3 regions of the Alcaligenes sp. SDU_A2 genome follow, and region 3 is predicted to be linked to each of the others. Evidence: predicted binding sites of a transcription regulator. Region 3 holds the regulator's gene; each other region holds the start of a gene.
What was found. The regulator sigma-54, encoded in region 3, starts transcription at its own class of promoters, with help from an activator protein. The targets are predictions, from matches to a motif close to TGGCANGNAANCTGCTTT.

Region 1: AADW57_RS05200 (collagen-like triple helix repeat-containing protein) is a predicted target of sigma-54. The motif match lies at 931-948, and genes of this name have one in related genera.
Region 2: prpB (methylisocitrate lyase) is a predicted target of sigma-54. The motif match lies at 2,241-2,258, and genes of this name have one in related genera.

Annotation. Positions count from the first base shown of each region.
Region 1 covers NZ_CP151273.1:1,120,218-1,125,161, reverse strand. The annotation lists gene AADW57_RS05210 (collagen-like triple helix repeat-containing protein) at 1-175, shown strand, start outside; gene AADW57_RS05205 (MarR family winged helix-turn-helix transcriptional regulator) at 172-759, shown strand; gene AADW57_RS05200 (collagen-like triple helix repeat-containing protein) at 992-2,578, shown strand; gene AADW57_RS05195 (MarR family winged helix-turn-helix transcriptional regulator) at 2,595-3,119, shown strand; gene AADW57_RS05190 (M16 family metallopeptidase) at 3,379-4,944, shown strand, end outside.
Region 2 covers NZ_CP151273.1:2,720,587-2,725,530, reverse strand. The annotation lists gene prpC (bifunctional 2-methylcitrate synthase/citrate synthase) at 24-1,187, opposite strand; gene prpB (methylisocitrate lyase) at 1,278-2,177, opposite strand; gene prpR (propionate catabolism operon regulatory protein PrpR) at 2,416-4,383, shown strand; gene AADW57_RS12520 (malate dehydrogenase) at 4,456-4,944, opposite strand, start outside.
Region 3 covers NZ_CP151273.1:105,457-110,400, reverse strand. The annotation lists gene leuA (2-isopropylmalate synthase) at 1-768, opposite strand, end outside; gene AADW57_RS00530 (hypothetical protein) at 1,096-1,650, opposite strand; gene rpoN (RNA polymerase factor sigma-54) at 1,667-3,049, shown strand; gene AADW57_RS00520 ((2Fe-2S)-binding protein) at 3,202-3,489, shown strand; gene bfr (bacterioferritin) at 3,760-4,239, shown strand; gene AADW57_RS00510 (hypothetical protein) at 4,313-4,933, opposite strand.

The sequences.
Region 1 (4,944 bases), 1.0 Mb from region 3:
TTTACTGGCTCCTGTAACTGGTCTGGTGGGCGGCCTGATTGGCGGAGTCAATGTACAAGCATCGGTCAATGCGAACGCGGCTACAAGTGACGGCCAATCCACTGCGGCCAGCGGCGGTCTGCTTGCTCCGGTCAGCGGCCTGCTGGGCGGCTTGCTCGGAGGTGGTTTGAAATGATGAACAAGATCATGAATCCCGTTTCCCGGCCTGTCAGCTACCAAACCAACGCAGGTCCAGCGGCCCGAAGCAACTGGACGACCGGCCCGGAAGATCGCGCCATGCTGTCAGAAAAAATGTTATTGGACCTGAGCAAAATGCTTGGACGCCAGTTCACCGTCTACGCCGAAGCCCTGAAAGCCAGCTTGGCTGAAGAAGCCGGCATGCCGTTGAACGATTTCAAAGCGTTGGAATACATCATGGAGTTCGACGCTTTGCCCACCGGACAGTTGGCTCAACTGATGGACCTGAGCGCCAGCGGCATTAGTGCGCTGATCGGCAGGCTGGAGAAGAAGGGGTACATCACGCGCGGCCGCCATCCCTTAGACAAACGCATCATTGCTTTGCATCCGGTTATAGAACGCTGCCGTGATGTACTGGCGATCAAAGAGCGTGCCATCAACCAGGCCATCAATACAGCCGCGAATCAAAACCCGGCTCAACTGATTGCCATGTACGACTTTCTGGTCGACAGCATGAGTACATTTCGCCAAAACACACGTGCATGGCTCGATGCCAAAGCACTTGTTCCACGCACAAACTAAAGAACGTCATCACTAGACACTCTCTCAAGGACCGCTACCTCCAACAGCGGTCCTTTTTTGTTACGTAACACTGCAATCCAAAAATGGGCACAAGCCGTAACACGCGCTGCGTTCTGAATAAGCACCACTCCCTAACACCTTGATTCTGCTGATCTTATGCCTGAAAAACATTGGCACGGTAATTGCTTATTCAAAACCAACCGAATACCCAGATCATGGATTGGAGTAAGTAATGAACAACACAGACAGCAGAACATCTATTTTTCGCCTGACTCTTCTAGCAGCGCTGATCGCCAGCTCCTTGACCTTGAGCGCTTGTGGCAGTCTGCGTGGCGGTGGAGAAAACGCACTTACCGCAGGTGACACCGTACCTACTCAGCCTGACCCGAACGACACCAACGGCACTGGCGGCAGCAGTGGCGGTGACAACGGTGGTGGGGATAACGGCGGCGGCGACAACGGAGGCGGTGATAACGGCGGTGGGGATAACGGCGGCGGCGACAACGGAGGCGGTGATAACGGCGGTGGGGATAACGGTGGCGGCGACAACGGCGGCGGCGATAATGGCGGTGGGGATAACGGTGGCGGCGACAACGGCGGCGGCGATAATGGCGGTGGGGATAACGGTGGCGGCGACAACGGCGGCGGCGATAATGGCGGTGGGGATAACGGTGGCGGCGACAACGGCGGCGGCGATAATGGCGGTGGGGATAACGGCGGCGGCGATAATGGCGGCGGCCAGCCGCCCATTTCTACGTCCGGCCCTCTAAAAACCACCTTGGGGAATGTTGGTAACGCCGTCGATAATGTCTTGCCACTAGATTTGCAAGAAACAGGTGGAAAACTGGGGCAAGCTCTGGACACAGTGGTGGAGCCCGTCGTCGATACGGCCACCGGATTAACACAACAGCTTGGCAACACTACCGGTTTAGGCGAACCCATCAATGGCTTGCTTAACCAGACCGGCGGCGTTGTCGCCAACCTGGGCGAGCAGCTTGGCAAATCCAATCTTCCGCTAAACCTAGGACAAGGCGTGGGCGGCCTGTTGACAGGCCTGGGTAATGCCGTCGGCAGTGCCGGCGGTTTGCTGCATGCCCATTCCAACAACCCAGCCCCCTTGACCGCTGTACTGGGCAATGCCAGTGGCGGGGTCGTCGCCCTAACGGACTCCCTACTTGGTAAAGGTAGCCTACTGTATCCACTAACAGGACCACTAGGCCTAGGCGGTCTGCTGAACAGCGGCGAAGCTGCTCCCATTCTGGAACCTGCCCTGGCCAACGCAGGCTTGGCCGTCGACAATCTGATACCCCTGGGACTAAGCCCGATTCTTGGTAAGACCGGCGAAAGCTTGGATGTCGTTGTTGCCCCCCTGGGTGCCACGGTCAGCCAAGTGACTCAACAGGTAGGCGACGGCCTGGGGGTAGGCCAGCCCATCGACGCGTTGCTCGGCGGCGTCGGTTCGGTCTTGAACCAAACCGGCACGGCACTAGACAGTACCGCCGGACTGGGTCTGGGCGGGCTGTTAAGTGGGCTGGGCGACACCGTCGCCAGCGCTGGAGGGCTACTGCACGCAACACAAGACAACCCCAACCCTTTAGGCACAACACTTAACCACGCCACCGGCGCAGTAGCATCGCTGACCGCAGGGCTAGGTGGTGGCGATGCCAACGGCGGATTGCTCGCTCCCGTCACCAATCTGGTCGGCGGATTGACCGGCTCGTCGCCCCAAGCATCTGGCACGCCATCGACGAACACAGAGGGTTTGCTGGCTCCCGTAACAGGGCTGCTCGGTGGCTTACTAGGCGGGGCACCACGTTAAAACAGGGAAACTGCGCATGCCGGATAAACGTCCCGACCCGCCTGTTTTGTCCGGCCTGCGCACAGGGGACGATGTCCTTTCAGAATCCATGCGCACGGATCTGGCCCGCATGATGGGACGTCAATTGGATATCTATGCCGAAGCAGGCAAACACAGTTTAGCCGAGCGGGTTGGATTGTCCCTGAATGAGTACAAAGCGCTGGAGTTTATTCTGGAGTTTGACCGTCTATCTTCTGGACAACTGGCGCAATTGCTCGATTTGAGTGCCAGCGGAACCAGCGCCCTGATCAGCCGACTGGTACGGGCGGGCTATGTGCAACGCAGTCGCCACCCGCTGGACAAACGTATGGTGGCGCTATCCGCTCAGCCGGAACGCTGCGGCATTGTTCTTGCCAGCATCGCTGAACCGAGCAGCCACACTATCTTGAGCACAGCTGGCCACAACCCAGCCCGACTGATTGCTGTCTACGACTTTCTCTTTAACAGCATTATTGGTTTGCGAGCCTGCGCACTACAACGGTTAAAACAAAAAACACCATAACGCCGCAGCACTTTCTTGCTGTTTTGCCCGCCAGCGTCCCTGGCGGGCTTTTTTTTTTCTTTATCGATGCTCAAAGCATGGCGAACGAACCATACGTTATCAGGATCTACAACAAACCAAAGCCGTGCTCTTTTTTACCGTTCAACAGGGTTGCCATCAGCAACCCAGACCGCCTACCCAGCCAAACCCTCCCATGCTACAAAAGACACTGGCCGCAATCGCCGGCTGCTTTGTCGCACAATCCAGTAAGGAACTGTCCATGAAACTCTCGGTACTGACCGTTGCTCTGCGCCTGCGTCACCTGACCGGTGCCGCCCTGTTGTCCTGCTCGTTGGCAGCCTATGCCCTGCCCGCTGGCCTGGCTCAAGGCCCTGCGGTCGAAGGCGTAACGCAATATACCCTGGACAATGGGCTACGCATCGTACTGGCCCCCGACGACTCCAAGCCGACCACCACTGTCAACATGACCTACCTGGTCGGCTCACGCCACGAAAACTACGGCCAGACCGGCATGGCTCACCTGCTGGAACACATGCTCTTTCGGGGTACGCCAACCCTGCGCAATGCATTGGGCGAATTTTCCAAGCGCGGCCTGGAAGCCAACGGCACGACCTCCACCGATCGCACTAATTACTTTGCCAGTTTCGCGGCTCAACCCGAAACCCTGGAGTGGTATCTGAACTGGCAGGCCGATGTCATGGTGAATGCGTTGATCGACAAGCAGGATCTGGAGGCCGAAATGCCCGTCGTGCGCAACGAGATGGAGAACGGCGAAAACAACCCGTTCCGTGTCCTGATGCAGAAAGTGACAGCCGCCGCTTTTCAGTGGCACAGCTACGGAAAAAGCACCATAGGCGCACGCTCGGACGTAGAAAACGTCGATATCGCACAGTTGCGCAAGTTCTATCACGACTACTACCAGCCTGATAATGCGGTCTTGTTCGTGACCGGCCAGTTCGACACCGAGGCAACGCTGGAGATCATCGCCAAATCCTTTGGCAGCATCCCCAAGCCCAGTCGCACGCTACGCCCTGAATACACGGTAGAGCCTGTTCAGGACGGCACCCGCAGCGTAACGCTGCGCCGCCAGGGCGGTACGCCCCTGATCATGTCGCTCTATCACATGCCCAGCGCCGCCAGCGCCGACTATATCCCGTTAAGCTTGGGTGTGAATGCCTTGGGAGACACCCCGAGCGGCCAGCTTTACAAAAATCTGGTTAATAAAAAACTGGCCACCAGCGTATTTAGCTTCGACTCCGAAAGCCATGATCCCGGCTATGCGCTGTTTGGCGCGGAACTCAAGCCCGGCATGGATCAGCAAAAAGCGTTACAGGCCATGAACAACACGCTCGAAGGGCTGGCCAAGACCCCGCTGGCCGCGGCTGATCTGGAACGCGTGCGCAGCCAATGGATGACAGCCTGGACCCGCACCTACGCCAACCCTTCCAGCCTGGCCACTGCTCTGTCCGAAGCGGCCGCCAGCGGCGACTGGCGCTTGTTCTTTCTACAACGCGACCGGGTAGAAACAAGCAAGCTGGATCAAGTGCAACAGGCCCTGCAAACCTGGCTGGTTGCCAGCAATCGCACCAATGGCCTATACATTCCGACCGACAAACCCGTGCGTGCGCCCGAGGCTGCGCCGGCCGATGTGCAAAAGCTGTTGGCTGACTACAAAGGCAAGGACACCGGCAAGGCGGTAGAAGCCTTTGACCCCAGCCCCGCCAATATAGACGCGCGCACCGACAGACAGCCCTTGTCTCTGGGCGAACATCTGGGCGAGGTCAAGATGGCGCTGCTGCCCAAAGCAACTCGCGCCGAACGTGTA
Region 2 (4,944 bases), 1.0 Mb from region 3:
GGCAGGCGCATGCGTACCGGTGCTTAGGGGCGCTGATCCAGGGGGACAAAGGCCTGGTTTTCCGGTCCTACATAGTTGGCCGTAGGGCGAATGATTTTGTTGTCGATGCGTTGTTCGATGATGTGCGCCGCCCAGCCGGCGGTGCGCGCTATGACGAACAGCGGGGTGAACATGGCCGTTGGCACGCCCATCGTGTGGTAGGACACGGCCGAGAACCAGTCCAGATTGGGGAACATTTTTTTGACGTCCCACATGACGGTTTCCAGACGTTCGGCAATGTCGTACATGCGCGTGTTGCCGTCCTGTTCGGCCAGCTCTTTGGCAACGGATTTAATGACTTCGTTGCGAGGGTCCGAGACTGTGTAGACGGGATGGCCGAAGCCGATGATGACTTCTTTGTTTTCCACGCGCTGGCGTATGTCCTGTTCGGCCTGATCGGGTGTGTCGTAGCGCTTCTGGATTTCAAAGGCCACTTCGTTGGCACCGCCGTGCTTGGGGCCGCGCAGCGCGCCTATGGCACCGGCGATGGCCGAATAAAAGTCCGAACCCGTGCCAGCAATGACCCGGCTGGTGAATGTAGAGGCATTGAACTCGTGCTCGGCGTACAGATTCAGCGAGGTATGCATGGCGCGTTCCCACTGGGCCGACGGTTTTTCGCCGTGCAGCAGGTGCAGAAAGTGCGCGCCTATGCTGTCGTCGTCGGTCTGCACGTCGATCATCTCGCCATTGTGGCTGTAGTGATACCAGTACAGCAGGGCCGAGCCCAGGCAGGCCATCAGCCGGTCGGCGATGTCGCGCGCGTCGGGCAGATTGTGATCGTCCTTTTCGGGCAGCACGCAGCCCAATACCGAGACGGCGGTACGCATGACGTCCATGGGGTGGCTGTGCGCGGGCAGAGTTTCCAGCGCGCTTTGTACGGCCAGAGGCAAGCCGCGCAGGCGCTTGAGCTTTTGCTTGTAGGCACGCAGTTCGTCGCGGTTGGGCAGTTTTCCGTGGATCAGCAGGTGGGCCACTTCTTCAAATTCGCAGGCCTGCGCCAGATCCAGAATGTCGTAACCACGGTAGTGCAGGTCGTTGCCGCTGCGGCCAACGGTGCAAAGGGCGGTGTTGCCGGCCACCACGCCCGACAGGGCGACGGATTTCTTGGGTTTGAAGCCGGCGGCGGGGGTGTTCTCGGTGCTGCTCATGCGGGTCTCCTGGTTGGTGGGCACACGGTGTGGCCGTGCGCCTGGATAAGCGGCGGGTCTGGCTGGCTCCGTGCCGGGAGCGGGCCGGACTCAGGATTTCTTGTTTTTCTGGAACAGAGCGTCCAGCCGTTGTTCGTAGTCATGGTAGCCGATGCGATCGTATAGCTCTTCACGGGTCTGCATCAAGTCCACCACATTTTTCTGATGACCATCGCGGCGGATGGCCTGATACACGGTTTCGGCGGCCTTATTCATGGCACGGAAGGCCGACAGCGGGTAGAGCACCATCGCCACCTGAGCCGAAGCCAGTTCTTGCACGGTGAACAACGGCGTCTTGCCAAACTCGGTAATGTTGGCCAGCACGGGCACGTTCAGAGTCTGGGTAAAGCGGCGGTAGGTGTCCAGGTCATAGCAGGCTTCGGCGAAAATGCCGTCGGCGCCGGCTTGCACGCAGGCCTGCGCGCGCTCCAAGGCGGCATCCACGCCTTCCACGGCAATCGCGTCGGTGCGGGCCATGATGAAAAAGTCCGGGTCGGTCCGTGCGTCTACCGCCGCCTTGACGCGGTCCACCATTTCGCCGGCGCTGACGATTTCCTTGCCGGGGCGATGGCCGCAGCGCTTGGCACCGACTTGATCCTCGATGTGGCAGGCGGCGGCCCCGAATTTGATCAGGCTTTTGATCGTGCGGGCGATGTTGAATGCCGATGCGCCAAAGCCGGTGTCTATATCGACCAGCAGCGGCAGTTCGCACACGTCGGTGATGCGGCGTATATCGGTCAGCACATCGTCCAGGGTATTGATGCCCAGATCGGGCAAGCCCAGGGAGCCGGCGGCCACGCCGCCGCCGGACAGGTAGATGGCCCGGTAGCCGGCGCGCTGGGCCAGCAAGGCGTGGTTGGCGTTGATCGCGCCGATGATTTGCAAAGGTTGTTCGTCGCGCAGGGCCTGGCGAAAACGGCTGCCGGCCGATGTCGTGTCGTGGTGGCTCATGATTGCTCCGTATCAAGAAAGGTGGGGCAGGGCGCAGGGCCTGGCTGCCATGCTGAAAAAAATTAAGCAAACAACGTGCCAGATTTTAAAGGCTGTCCGATCAGTGTGCCGGGGCGTGGCTGCACAGGGTTTTGAGGAAGGGCGGGGCGTGGACATGCGCTTGATTCATCTTCAATCATGTTTCATTATTGAAACTATATCTGAAACACTGTTTCGTTTTTGGGCTGTGGAGGCTTTGATGTCTGTGGTATCGCAAGATTCGCCTCGGTTGCGTGTGGTCGCGGTCGGCCTGCACGGTTTGCGCTCTCTGCTAGAGGAATTGGTGCCCTTGTACCGCGATCAGGCTGAAATCTTGATCGTGGACAAAGCCTATGGCGAGGCGGTGGACATGATTCAGGCCATGCGTCGCTTGGGCGAGCTGGATGTATTGGTGTCTGCCGGTTCGAATGGCCATTATCTGCGTGAACATCTGGATGTGCCGGTGGTGCTGGTGCGTCCGGGCGGGTTCGATATTTTGCGCGGCTTGGCTCAGTCAGCCCCGTCCGTGCAGAGCATGGCCGTCGTTACGTATGGCGATCCGCCGCCCGAGTTACAGGCATTTATCGAGCGTTTTGGTTTGCCGGTGTATTTGCGTGCCTATCGTAGCCAAAGCGATGCGCGTCGCTGTGTTCAGGAGTTGCGCAGCCTTGGCGTGCAGCGTGTGCTGGCACCGGGGTTGGTGGTGGATCTGGCGCGGGACAGTGGCATGGACGGTGTCCTGCTTTATTCCCAGGGCGCTGTGTGCGAGGCTCTGGAAGGGGCGATTGAGCTGGCCAGGGTGGCGCGTGCTGAATCGGCACGTCGGGAGCGATTAAATACGATTCTGGCTCAGTTGCGCGATGGCGTCGTGGCGGTCGATGCGCAGGAGCGGGTCGAAACGGTGAATCCGGCAATGGAGGCCTGGCTGGGGCGGCCTGCGCAGGAACTGCTGGGACGCTGCCTGAGCGATCTGAAGCCCGAGCTGCAATTACGTTCCACGCTGCGTAGCCTGGACGCTCAGCAGGACGTGGTGCAGCCTGTGGGTGAGCGCATGGCAGTGGTCAGCCGCACGCCCATTCTGGAGCAGGGGCGTCTGACCGGCGCGGTGCTGGTGTGCCAGGACCCGGCGGCGATTCAGCGCTTGGACCGCAGCTTGCGCTCGCGCAGCCACCGTGCGGTGTCGCATGCCGCGCGCTATAGCCTGTCCGATCTGGTGGGAGACAGCGCCGTTATGTGTCGGGTGCGCAAGCAGGCGCAGGCCTGTGCGCAAAGCGCGGCCACGGCCTTGATTATCGGCGAGAGCGGCACCGGCAAGGAGCTGTTGGCACAGGGCATGCATCAGGCCAGTGGGCGGCGCTCACAGCCTTTCGTGGCGATCAACTGTGCCGCGTTTCCCGATGGGCTGCTGGAAAGCGAATTGTTCGGCTATGTGGAAGGCGCGTTTACCGGCTCCAGCCGCGGTGGCAAGGTGGGGCTGTTCGAGGCGGCGCACACCGGCACGCTGTTTCTGGATGAGATCGGCGATATGCCGTTGTCCTTGCAGACGCGACTGCTGCGGGTGCTACAGGAAAAAGAGGTGTTGCGTCTGGGGGCCATAGAGCCTGCTCCGGTGGATGTGCGCGTGATTGCGGCGACCCACCGCGATCTGGCGGCGCTGGTGCGCGATGGCCGGTTTCGTCAGGATCTGTTTTATCGTCTGAATATTCTGGTCCTGCATTTGCCGCCGCTGCGGCAGCGACGTCAGGACTTGCCTGCGTTGGCGGCGCACCTGGCCGACAAAGTGGCGCAGCGTCTGGGCGCGCAAATGCCCAAGGGGTGGGTGCAGGCTTTGCTGCGGGCGGGCCAGGATTACGATTGGCCGGGCAATATCCGCGAACTGGAAAATCTGATTGAGCGCCTGATGGTGCTGGGTGCAGCTCAGCCCGAACAGGCACTGTCTGTGGAGGGGCTGGTGCCGGAACTGCTGGCTTCAAGCCGGGCCAGGGATGTGTCTGCCGGCGGCGTGGCGTCGGGCGATGATGCGGCGGGGGTAGAGCGGCTGGGGCCGGAGAGTTTACGCGGTCAGCGCGAACGTAGCGAACATGCGTATCTGTTGCAGGTGCTGGAGCAATGTGGTGGCAATCGTGAGCAGGCTGCTGCGCGTCTGGGAATCAGCCGCACGACCTTGTGGCGCAAGCTGCGTTCCTAGTAGGTGGGGGGGGGCAGAGTCAAAAAAAATCCCCGCCGGCAGGGCTGGCGGGGATTTTTCTGGGTGTGTCGATCAGCCCAGCAGATCTTTCACGCCGTCACGCTCTTCCAGCAACTCGTTCAGAGTGTGGTCCATGCGCTCACGCGAGAAGGCGTCGATTTCCAGGCCTTCCACACGCTTGTATTCGCCGTTTTCGGTGGTCACAGGCACACCGTAGATGATGCCTTCTGGGATGCCGTAGGAACCGTCCGAAGGAACACCCATGGTGACCCATTTGCCATTCGAGCCCAGGACCCAGTCACGCACGTGGTCGATGGCAGCGTTGGCAGCCGAAGCGGCCGAGGACAGGCCACGGGCTTCGATGATGGCGGCACCACGTTTGCCCACGGTGGGGATGAAGGTGTCGCGGTTCCATGCCTGATCGTTGATGATCGCGTCGATCTTCTCGCCGTTCACGGTAGCGAAACGGGTGTCAGGGTACATGGTGGGCGAGTGGTTGCCCCACACGATCAGGTTCTCGATGTCAGCAACCGCCTTGCCGGACTTGGTGGCCAACTGCGA
Region 3 (4,944 bases):
GGCCACGGCGGTGCCGCGGTCGTTGTGCGGGTGTACGCTCAGCACGATGCGGTCGCGCTGTTGCAGATGTGTGTGCATCCACTCGATCTGGTCTGCGTACATATTGGGTGTGGTGGCCTCGATGGTCGCGGGCAGATTCAGGATGACGGGCTTGTCGGCGGTGGGCTCCCAGGCCTGCACCACGGCATTGCATACGTCCAGCGCGAATTCCGGTTCGGTGGTGCTGAACACTTCGGGCGAGTACTCGTAGCGCCAGGACGTTTGTGGGTACTTGGCCACTTCCTGTTTGACCAAGCGGGTGCCGGTCAGGGCAATGTTCTTGATCTCGTCCTTGCTCAGATTAAAGACAATCTTGCGAAAGGCCGGGGCGCAGGCGTTGTACAAGTGGATGATGGCCTGCTTGGCACCGGCTGCGGCTTCTACCGTGCGTTTGATGAGGTCTTCGCGGGACTGGGTCAATACGATGATGGTGACATCGTCAGGGATGCGCTTTTCCTCGATCAGCTTACGAACGAAATCGAAGTCGGTCTGCGATGCCGATGGAAAACCGACCTCGATTTCCTTGAAGCCGATCTTGACCAGTTGCTCGAAGAAACGCACCTTGCGGGCCACGCTCATCGGTTCGATCAGGGACTGGTTGCCGTCGCGCAGATCGGTGCTCATCCAGATCGGCGCGTGGGTGATGCGCTTGGACGGCCAGGTGCGTTCCGAGAAATCGCGCTCGAACGCGACGAACGGGCGGTATTTTTGAGAGGGGGTTTTCAGCATTGCCATGAGGATACCTGTCGGACAAAAAGTTTTTTACTTCTTGCCGTCACCAGCGATTCAGCGTTTACGTAGGCCGGTGGCGGCGCAAATGACGTAGATGTGGCTGAATATTGGCTGCCGAACTGCCACGGGACACTAGGCCCGGCAACCGGACGCTAGTAGTAGCAAAGCAGACAGACGGGACAGGGTGGCCGGAGCACGGCCAGAACGCACGGCATGCGACAAGGCAGGTTCAGCAGCGTGGCTGAAGCCTTGGTAAGCAGTAGAGAAAGTGCGTGCGTGGTCCATGTCCGTTAGTCAAACATAAAACTGCCGGTAAAGCAAGCGTCAGACTTGGGGTTCGCTGCGCTCGTAATCGGTCTGAAGCAAGATATTCTGTTGCCGGGCCAGTTGCATTTTGGAATACCGGCCCGAGCGCATTTCGGCATGCGCGCGTTGCAGATCGCCGACAGTCAGCGGGTTGCGTTGATCCGGCCAGGCCCACAGAATGACTTCGCGAGCCGGGCGGCTTAGATTGCGCGCCAGATGCGCGATAGTGGATTCGTCGACCACGCGCTGTCGGTTGCGGCGCATGATCGCTTGTACGAAACCGTGCAAAAGATAGGCAATAATAAGGGAGATGATGCCAACCACCGTCCACCAGAAAAAGGGATTGTATTGCTTGATCAGGGCCAGGTTCTGGATGCTCAGGGCTTGCAGGCCTGAATAGTCCAGGCCGCGCCCGAAGCTGATCAGACGATTGAGCAGGTCCCACCAGACGATGGCGACGGCGACGATGATCACGGTACAGAAAATGGTAGCCGTGGCGCCAAGCTTGAACAGAGTGTGGCGCAGCGTCTGGCTGTCACCCGGGGTAGGGATCTGGGCGTTGTCGGTTTTCATGGAAACGATTGTACCTATGCTTACGCGTCAGTCACTAGATTTGCGCCAGCAGCAAACGCTGGCTTTGACGCCGCAATTGCAACAGTCTATTAAAGTGCTGCAGCTGTCGGGAGCGGAACTGGAGCAGGAACTGACCCAGGCCTTGCTGGAAAACCCTTTGCTGGAGCGCATGGACGAGCAGGCGGATGTCGCTGCAGAGTCTTCCGACACGGTGTCGGAGGGCGCGGAGCCGTCGTGGGCGACGTTGGATTTTTCCAACTCTCGTCGCAGCGATGATGACGAGGATTGGTTGCCGGAGGCCTCGGTGTCCCAGGACCTGGGAGCTTACTTGCGCGGGCAGCTCGGTTTGTTGCGCCTGGCGTCACGTGATTTGGCTTTGGCTCAACTGTTGATCGACGAGCTCGATGACAACGGCTATCTGCCTTGTTCATTGGACGATATTTTGTCCTATCTGCCGGTCGAGCTGGAGGTGACCCTGCAAGAGCTGCGCTGCGCGTTGGCCAGAGTGCAGTCCCTGGAGCCGCCCGGCGTGGGCGCGCGTGATCTGGCCGAATGCCTGGAGCTGCAATTGATGCAGATGGCGGCTGGCCTGGACGCCGATCTGTTGCGCTGTGCCCGCCATCTTGTCTCCGAACATGTGCATAGCTTGGCCTCGCCCAGTCAACTGCGCCAGCGTGTGGCGGGTCGTTTTGCGGCGGATCTGGTTGAACGAGCCCATTATTTGATTCTGAAATTGGACCCCAAGCCGGGGCGCGCCTGGACGCAGAGCGTATCGGCCTATGTGGTGCCCGATGTTTTGTTGCGCCGGAGCGCCGGGCGCTGGCAGGCCGTGCTCAATCCATTGGCGATGCCGCGTTTGCGATTGGCCTCTTTGTCCGGGTATGAGTTGGATACGCATCCGGCCTTGCTGGCCGAACGCCAAAAGGCGCAGGGTCTGCTGCGCAGCGTCAATAGCCGCTTTGTGACGATCCTGCGCGTGGCGCAAGCCATCGTCGAGATTCAACAGGATTTTTTTACGCGCGGCGCAGCCGCTTTGCGGCCCATGCAATTGGCCGATCTGGCGGCCGAGCTGGACCTGCACGAGTCCACGATTTCGCGTGCCACCCGTCAGAAGTACCTGCAGACCCCACAGGGCGTCATGGAGCTGAAGCAGTTTTTCAGCGTGGGGTTGAGCAGTGCCGATGGTCGCAGTGATGCGTCGGCCTCGGCTGTGCGGGCCTTGATTGCCCAGATGATACGGAGCGAATCGCCGGCCCGGCCGCTGTCCGATCAGCAGATTACCGACCAATTGCAGGCGCAGGGTTTGAGCGTGGCACGACGCACCGTGGCCAAGTATCGCGAAGCCGAAGGCCTGGAAACGGCATCCCGCCGCAGGATGCGTGCCGCGGCGGGCGCGTAAGGCACGGCCTCCTGCCCCCGCGCGATCATTCGGTATGTTGCAGAATCGACGCGCTTTTTGTGCCTGCCCCACAGTGTGGTCTTGGGCTTCATAGGGCGGCGTGAGCAGGCCGGTAAATTAAATGAGAATGGCTCTTGATCTTTGCAGTATTCTTGATGATAATTGTTCTCATGTATATTTGCATATGTAATGCCATCACCGAGCGTCAAGTACAGGAAGCTGTGCAAGGCGGCGCTGCCAGCCTGGCGGACCTGCAAGGTCAGCTGGGGGTGGCGTCCTGCTGTGGGTGTTGCGCGGAAACGGCTCAGGATTACCTGCCTGGTGGGCGTTACGCCAATCAGGTCATGATTTCGGCCGCTGGGGCAACCCGTGTCGAAGACGCCGCCAACGACAACCTGATTGCCGAGCCTTCCTTCGAGCGTCTTGTCTGCCGCGCTTGAGGCGGCAGGTACCGCTACTTGAATCGACTCTCCCGCTCCCAGAGTGGGAATGAGTTTCGTTAGTCCTGCTATTAACCCAAATCTGCAACGGATCGGGTAGCCGGACGGGCGTGTTTTGTGTTTTCTCCCTTCTGTGCATGGTAGTCTTTGGTTTTCTATCCCCCAAAGCCTTGGGCTAGGTTTCGTGTGCGCGCCGAAACCAAGCCGGTCCCTTGCGAGGGCATCCGGCTTTTGCTGTGGCAAGCCCAGCCAGATTCACAGGAGAAGAACATGTTTGGCGATAAAGTGGTGGTTCAACATCTGAACAAGCAACTCAAGAACGAGCTGACGGCCATCAACCAGTATTTTCTGCATGCCCGCATGTTGAACCATTGGGGTTTCAACAAGCTGGGCAAGCACGAATACGACGAATCCATCGGCGAGATGAAGCACGCCGATATGCTGATCGAGCGCATTTTCATGCTCGATGGCCTGCCCAATCTGCAGGACATGCACAAGATCATGATCGGCGAAAACGTGCCGGAACTGCTGGGCTGTGATCTGAAGCTGGAAAAGGCCGCTCACCAGACCGTGGTCGAGGCGATCGAATATTGCGAGTCCGTGCGCGATTACGTGTCTCGTGACCTGTTCCTGAAGATCTTGGACGATACCGAAGAGCACATCGACTGGCTGGATACGCAGATCGACTTGATCGAGAAGATCGGGTTGCAAAATTACCTGCAATCCCAGATGGGCGAACACGGCGAATAAAGCGTCATCGTCGTTGCTCGAAATATAAAAGCCACTCCGTAGGAGTGGCTTTTTTGATGGGGCAGCGGCGTGCTTAAAACGCTTTGCTAGGGCAGCCGGGTACCCGACCCCAGGCGTTATTGGGGCCACAATACTTATTACGCGCCTCCCAGGAACAACTGGGGCGCTCGAAAAAGCCCTTGGCTCCGCACGCGTTCAGTTCCTGTTGTAACTGAGCTTGCCAGGCACCGCTGCTGGCTACTTGCACATCTTGTGGCGGTGCCGGAGGAGGTGGGGCGATATCCACGGGCTGTATGGGCTGCTGTCCGTTCAGATTTCCGACAGTGGCAATGCCTTGCAGTTCGCGGTTCTGCTCGGCCATGGCGATTTGTATGGCTTCTTCCAGTGAAATGGAGGTGGTGGCCAAGGCAATGGGCGGTTGTTCGCCTTCCAGGGATTCGGTATTGATTTCCCAGGCAACCGGAGTTGGTGCCGGTGGCACCCCCAGGCGGCCATCGGGCAGGGGCTGAGGCGGCTGCGCGGTAAAGGGCTTGCCGTCGGCGTCCAGGGTGGGCAAGTCGTTGGGATCGGCCTGCACTACGACCATGGACTTCTCGGGACCGTGCGCGATCAGCCAGTTTCCCAATTCCAGGCCGCCCCACACCGAGGCTCCTGCAGCCAGCAGCAAGACAGCAATGATAAAACGCCAGGGCATAGGCAATGTCT